DNA from 3 places in the Anaerobacillus sp. 63XJN7_5_ISO-PGPR-S23-430 genome. Region 2 is predicted to be linked to each of the others. Evidence: riboswitches for the same ligand, from Rfam matches in the RefSeq annotation. Region 2 holds a riboswitch; each other region holds the start of a gene.

Region 1 (2,264 bases), 970 kb from region 2:
TGTTGGATAGGGACGCTAACAGCTCCCGTAGCTTTATCAAATTTGTGATCGTTATGAAGAAGTTTTGTTTGAAATGTATAATCAGTATTTGTCAATTTGAACAACCTCCTCTTTAAAAATGGACAATGCTTGATTCAGGTCTTGTATTAAGTCATCAATGTTTTCAATCCCAACAGAGAAACGTAGCAGTCGATTGCACACCCCTTTTTCAAGTCTGATGTCTTCTGGTATCTCAGCATGAGTTTGCGTTGAAGGATATGTGATAAAGCTTTCTACCCCTCCAAGACTTTCAGCAAATGTGACAAGTGTTAATTTTCTAAGAAAGAGATCTACCCATTCTTCGGAGCGCAATCTGAAAGAAAGCATCCCACCTTTATCTGGATAAAAAACGTCTGTTATTGCTTCATGATTTGTTAAAAATTCAGTTACCTTTCTGGCATTCTCTTCATGCTGCTTCATTCTGAGTGGCAAGGTTTTCATGCCTCTCATTAATAACCAGGAATCAAAAGGAGAAAGCACAGCGCCTGCACCGTTTTGGTATTGTTGGATTTCAGCGCAAATATTCTCACCTTTTGCAACCACAAGCCCTGCGAGAATATCATTATGACCGCCTAAATACTTAGTGGCACTATGCACGACGATATCCGCCCCAAGCAGTAGTGGGTTTTGTAGAAGAGGGGTGAACAAAGTATTGTCTACAATAAATAATAGGTCCCTGTTTTCTGTTATCCGTGCAATTTTTTCAAGATCTGTTAATTTCATTAATGGATTAGATGGATTTTCAACAAAAATGGCTTTTGTACGGTGAGTTAGGAGTGATGAAAGTTGTTCATTTCTTTGTGTATCAAAATATGTGAAGGAGATACCATAATGTTTTTCAGCATGGGCAAATAATCGATAAGTCCCACCATACAAATCATCTGAGACGAGAATATGGTCGCCGCTTTTGAATATGGCAAGGATTGCTTGAATCGCAGCCATTCCGGAACTAAAAGCAAATCCCTGATCACCATGTTCGAGTTCTGATATAGCGGATTCTAAAATGGATCGTGTCGGGTTTTTGGTTCTTGAATAATCGAATCCGGTGGATTGACCGATGCCTTCATGGCTATACGATGTGGAGAAGTACACTGGAGGATTTACCGCACCGGTTTTAGTATCTGAATGATTACCTAATTGGACAAGTAGTGTTTCTAACTGTTTATTCGACATAATCAATCTCCTTTTCATTGAATAAGGGCAATAAAAAAAGCCCTCTATAAGAAGAAGACTTTGGTTGCTCTTCTTCTTATCTTCCAAGTTGAAATCAACTTGCTGGAGTTAGCACCTTACCAGAAAATATCTGGTGGTTGCTGAAGCTTCATAGGGCCAGTCCCTCTGCTTCTCTTGATAAGAATTGAAAATATATGGAATTTTATTGTGTCGCTTTTTTCATAATCTACATCACTTTAAAGTGAAAAGCAAGGGATTTGAGTAAATTATCAAAATTTTTCTTCTGTTGAATCATTTGCTCGCTCGTTCGTTACACGTTTTTTTGGTAACGGGATTTCTTTAATCGTAAGATAAAGTAGCATGATGGCCACAATCCAATAAAGTAGGAATCCTAAAGGGACTGCTGTTTTAATGAGGGCCATAATCGCAAAGAAGAGCGTTGGAATTGTTACTGAATAAACAGATAAGACCCAAAGTTGTTTATAAGAAGCTTTTCTTCCGGTAATACTTCTCAATAGTAGTCCAATTGTAGCTAGTACGGTAACTCCTATAAACTTAAGGCCGGTTTGAAACAAATAGATAACGAATATCAGTAACGGAATAAAGATAGGGAGCAGGTTGTCCAGATTATTACTTAGCTCATTAACATCTTGCTTCGTGAAAGTCATCGAACTAAAGTTACTGTAATTAAACTCCTGTCTAGCACCGCTATCTACAACGATTACACGATCTTTTAGGAATGCGATAACGGAATCATATTGATCAACATCATCAGGCTTTGTCTGGTCTGTCGCATCAAAAATAAAAGTATTTTCATCATTTTGTCGAATAAGCGGTTCAGACTGTTCACTTGTTAAAGATCCGTCCTCTAAAGTGAATTCTGGTAGATCTGACATATGTGTTTTGAGATCCTCATAAGCGTTTGTAAAGGATAGAGCCGTCATAATTCCTACTGGCACAGAAGAAAGGAACATAAGTAAAAACACGTACAATATTGGCTTGCCTAGCTTTTGAAAACGGAATCTGGCCATCATCTTAGGGGAAAATAAGCT
Region 2 (2,264 bases):
CAGGGCTGGCTCATGAAGCCAAAGGATTTTAAGGAAGATCAGGAACATCCCCTTATTCTTGAAATTCACGGTGGACCACATATGATGTATGGTAATTCATTTATGCACGAATTTCAGCTTCTTGCAGCAAAAGGATATGTTGTCCTTTATACGAATCCACGTGGTAGTCAGGGATATGGACAAGAGTTTGTGAATGGTTGCCGAGGAGATTATGGTGGGGGTGATTATGAGGATTTGATGGCGGGTGTTGATGCCGCTTTGAACAAGTATTCCTTTATTGATGAAGCTCAACTTTTCGTGACGGGAGGAAGCTACGGTGGCTTTATGACGAACTGGATTGTTGGGAAAACCGATCGATTCAAAGCAGCGGTTACCCAGCGCTCCATTTCGAATTGGCAGAGTTTCTATGGCGTTAGTGACATCGGATACTTTTTCACAAAGTGGGAAGTTGGAAGTGATTTAGATGAAAACCCTGCTAAGCTATGGCATCATTCACCGCTTAAGTATGTGGACCAAATCGAAACCCCACTTTTAATTCTTCATAGCGAAAATGATTACAGGTGCCCTATAGAGCAAGGAGAACAGTTATATGTGGCTTTAAAGCATCGTGGGAAGGAAACGATGTTTGTAAGATTCCCAGATTCTGATCATAATTTATCAAGAAGCGGTCATCCAGAACTACGAGTGGAACGACTTAAGCATCTAGGAAACTGGTTCGACAATTACCTAGAAGGAAGACAATAAGAAATCTTTCGACAAATAGCGGGCGGTGACAGGCACTTTTTGAGATCTTCCCTTGACGCCCTTCGAGAAAGATACTATACTATTGAAAATAGTTAAATAATATTGAAAACTCTTATCAAGAGTGGCAGAGGGACTGGCCCTGTGACGCCCAGCAACCATCTCAGTTCGTGAGAAAGGTGCTAATTCCAGCAGACGAGCAATCGTTTGAAAGATGAGAGAGAGTTCAGCGCTGCTGATAATGATGAAATGATACAACTCTCTCTGTACTTTACAGAGGGAGTTTTTTTATTGGGAGGGGATTTTAGCAGATCGAAGCACTTTTGCGCTTTTATATTTTAGCGCTAAAACGCTTTACATTACTATATGAACTTTAAAGGAGATTGAGAAATGAAGAAATCATTGTATTTATTAGGTGCACTTATTTTAGTCTTTTTGGCAGGTTGTTCTGGAAATGAGGCTTCTGGAGATTCAGAAGATGGCCCACTGAAGGTAGGGGTAACGGCTGGTCCGCATGAAGATGTGATGAACAAGGTGAAGGAAATCGCAGCGGAAGACGGGTTTGAAATTGAAGTGATTGCGTTTAATGATTATGTGATGCCAAATACAGCCCTTGATGAAGGGGAATTGGATGCGAACGTATTTCAGCATGAACCTTATTTGAATGATTATGTAAAAGAAAGAGGACTCGAGCTTTCCAAGGTAGCAACTACGATTACTTTCCCAATGGGAATTTATTCTGACAAATATAAGAGTCTTGATGAATTGCAAGAAGGCGACAAAGTTGGCTTGCCTAACCATTCAACAGGTGAACCTAGAGCGCTAATGTTGTTTGAGCAAGCTGGCATTATTGAGTTGAAAGATGGCGTTGGTGTTAAAGCAACGATCAAAGATATTGAGAAGAACCCTTATAATCTCGAATTTGTTCCATTAGAAGCTTCACAAATTCCAAGACAGCTTGGTGAGCTTGCGATTGCAGCAATTAATACGAACTTTGCAATGGAAAGTGGACGCGTACCGAAAGAAGATTCTCTTGAAATGGAACCCGAAGATTCCCCGTGGGTGAACGTGATTGCAACACAAACAGAGAACAAAGATGATGAACGTATTCAAAAGCTAGTGAACTACTATCAATCAGATGAAGTGAAGCAATTTATCCAGGACGAATTTAACGGTTCTGTTGTTGCATCCTGGTAATTCGAAAGAGGAGTGAGCACGATGATTCGATTAGAAAATATAACGAAAACGTATAAAAGCGGTGAGACGATTACGAAGGCGGTTGATGATGTTTCCATAGAAGTTGAGAAAGGAAGCATCTATGGCGTCATCGGTTATAGTGGTGCTGGAAAGAGCACGCTTGTCCGAATGGTGAATCTTCTGGAGCGACCGACAGATGGAAAGGTATTTATCAATGACATTGAGCTCACTTCTTTGTCTACTGGAAAGCTTCAAAAAACAAGACAGCGCATCGGGATGATTTTTCAGTCTTTTAATTTATTGAAAACAGGCACTGTGTATCAAAA
Region 3 (2,264 bases), 1.3 Mb from region 2:
AATGGTGCCATCAAAATCGCAAAAAATAATCGGCTGCTTCATCGCACTACCTCCCCGCTCCCCCACTTTGTAAGAGCCTGATGAAGTTCCTCACTATTTTGAGAGGCCTGTTCAAGAGGTTGCTCTGTTAAAACAGCTTGAATGGCATCTCGGAAAGCTTTTCCGCCTGCAGCTGCTCCATCGGGATGCCCGTGCACGCCACCTCCCGCATTAATCACACTGTCTATACCGAAATCTTTTATAAGAAGCGGTACTAGTCCAGGATGAATGCCCGCTGAAGGAACAGGGAATGTTCTTTTCAGCTTATTATTTCTCGTTAAGGCTTCTGCTGTTGCGAGCGCCTCTCTTCGATCAAGCGCTACACTCCCATAAGGCGAAGGGAAAAGGGAAAAGTCTGCCCCAGCAGTTCGAAGCAACTTTCCAAGTAATAGGGAGTAACTTACCCCATGTGTGCTTGAGGCAGCCATTGCACCAGAGAATGCAGGGTGTGCCATGATTGGAACCGGAATATCCGAGTCCTCTGAAAGTGATTGCAATGCATCTAGTCCATATGTAAAAACATTAAACAGAAGCGCATCTGCTCCTAATTCCACAGCAAGCTTTGCTCGATCACTGAGGTTTGCCGTTCTTCCTGTTAAATTCACTGCGTAACGCGTTCGCTTTCCTGTCAATTCAGCCGTTTCATCCAGCATTTTTCGTAAGGCGGGTACTCGCTTTTCAAGAGGGGTTAACTCATTTTCAAAAAGGATTTCATCGTCCTTCACAAAATCGACTCGACCAAGCGCCTGCTGTTTCATTTGTTCCTGCAATTCGCCTAACGATTTTCCAATAACTCCTTTGAAAATACTCATAACGAGCGGTCGATCGTATACTTCTGTAAGATTTCGAATACCGTCTATTCCATATGCTGGACCTGGGAATTGATTTAGTAACCCTGCAGAGAACTCTAAATCAACCAGCTTAATTTCACCATCAAGTGAAAGCTTACCGATGACTGTTGTTAAAATCGCAGGTAGATCCGCACTGAAATTGATGGTGGGGTAAGCAATCGCGATGATGCCCTTTTCCCCTTTTTCCTCTACGTGAACGACTTCACCCTTATGCTTCTTTAACTGCTTTTTTTCTAATAACGGTAGATTGGTCCAAGTCCCAATCGTTAATCCAAGGGCGATCGCTTCAGCGCGCTTAGATAATTGTTGGTCATTCTTAACAAGGTAAGTTGCCACAAGATGACTCATCATGCTCATTCCTTTCCATCGCGCTAGTCCTCAATCTTTGATCATACAAAAAAGACCCCTTCACGAGGAAGAGGTCGTTATCACCATGCTCTTCCTCTTATCTTCCAGCTTTTGCTGCGAGAATTAGCACCGTGTCTTCAAGTAACCTTGAAAATCGGTTGCCGGGCTTCAAAGGGCTCGTCCCTCCACCTCTCTGGATAAGAGTATGCAACTATTCGTTTAAGTAATTGATTCGAATTATGCCAGACGTAGGAAATCCTGTCAATCTATTTTTTTACTTTTCTGAATCAAAAGAGATTAAGAGAATTAATTCGTTCAACTGCCTCCCTGAGTTTCTCTTCGGAAGTTAATAAGCCTACTCTCACATAGCCTTCCCCATACTCTCCAAAGCCGTTCCCAGGCGCAACTACAATTTGAACATTCTCAAGCAAGTAGTCCGCAAATCCCTCTGAAGTAAATGATTCAGGTACTTTTAACCAGGCAAAAAATGACCCCGCAGGAGAGGTTACATCCCAGCCAATATCGTGAAGCCCCTGTATCAATACATTCCGTCTAGATTCGTACGTTTGGCGAAGGTTCTCAACACATTCCTGTGAACCTAGTAAAGCTTCTGCAGCTGCTTCTTGCACTGCACTAAACAAACTAACGTAGAAATGATCCTGAAGCAGGTTGATGCTTTCCACTACAGATGGGTTTCCGACAGCGAACCCAACACGCCATCCTGCCATATTATACGTTTTGGAAAGAGTATAAATCTCAATTCCCACATCTTTAGCACCTTCTGTTTCCAAAAAGCTTTTAGGACGTTCTCCATCGAATCCGATCGCTCCATAAGCAAAATCATGAACGACACAGATGTCATTGGCATCCGCAAACCTAACCGTTTCATCAAAAAAGCTTTTCGTTGCTATAGCAGCGGTAGGATTGTTTGGATAATTTAAAAACATGAGCTTTGCTTTTGCAAGAGCACTCTCTGGGATCGCGCTATAATCAGGCAGAAAATCATTTTGTTCAAGTAACGGCATC

Evidence for each region. Region 2 has a riboswitch for S-adenosylmethionine ahead of AC0VYJ_RS19255 (MetQ/NlpA family ABC transporter substrate-binding protein). Riboswitches for the same ligand answer to the same signal wherever they lie in the genome.
Region 1: linked by a shared signal. The riboswitch ahead of AC0VYJ_RS14490 (methionine biosynthesis PLP-dependent protein) and the one ahead of AC0VYJ_RS19255 (MetQ/NlpA family ABC transporter substrate-binding protein) in region 2 are both predicted to bind S-adenosylmethionine.
Region 3: linked by a shared signal. The riboswitch ahead of AC0VYJ_RS04155 (2,3-diketo-5-methylthiopentyl-1-phosphate enolase) and the one ahead of AC0VYJ_RS19255 (MetQ/NlpA family ABC transporter substrate-binding protein) in region 2 are both predicted to bind S-adenosylmethionine.

Annotation. Positions count from the first base shown of each region.
Region 1 covers NZ_CM149686.1:2,738,358-2,740,621, reverse strand. Annotated here, with positions in the region: gene metC (cystathionine beta-lyase) at 1-95, opposite strand, end outside; gene AC0VYJ_RS14490 (methionine biosynthesis PLP-dependent protein) at 82-1,212, opposite strand; SAM riboswitch class I at 1,286-1,396, opposite strand; gene AC0VYJ_RS14485 (DUF1189 domain-containing protein) at 1,482-2,264, opposite strand, start outside.
Region 2 covers NZ_CM149686.1:3,711,520-3,713,783, reverse strand. Annotated here, with positions in the region: gene AC0VYJ_RS19260 (alpha/beta hydrolase family protein) at 1-744, shown strand, start outside; SAM riboswitch class I at 854-962, shown strand; gene AC0VYJ_RS19255 (MetQ/NlpA family ABC transporter substrate-binding protein) at 1,132-1,938, shown strand; gene AC0VYJ_RS19250 (methionine ABC transporter ATP-binding protein) at 1,960-2,264, shown strand, end outside.
Region 3 covers NZ_CM149686.1:763,009-765,272, reverse strand. Annotated here, with positions in the region: gene AC0VYJ_RS04160 (2-hydroxy-3-keto-5-methylthiopentenyl-1-phosphate phosphatase) at 1-42, opposite strand, end outside; gene AC0VYJ_RS04155 (2,3-diketo-5-methylthiopentyl-1-phosphate enolase) at 39-1,238, opposite strand; SAM riboswitch class I at 1,333-1,442, opposite strand; gene AC0VYJ_RS04150 (aminotransferase class I/II-fold pyridoxal phosphate-dependent enzyme) at 1,526-2,264, opposite strand, start outside.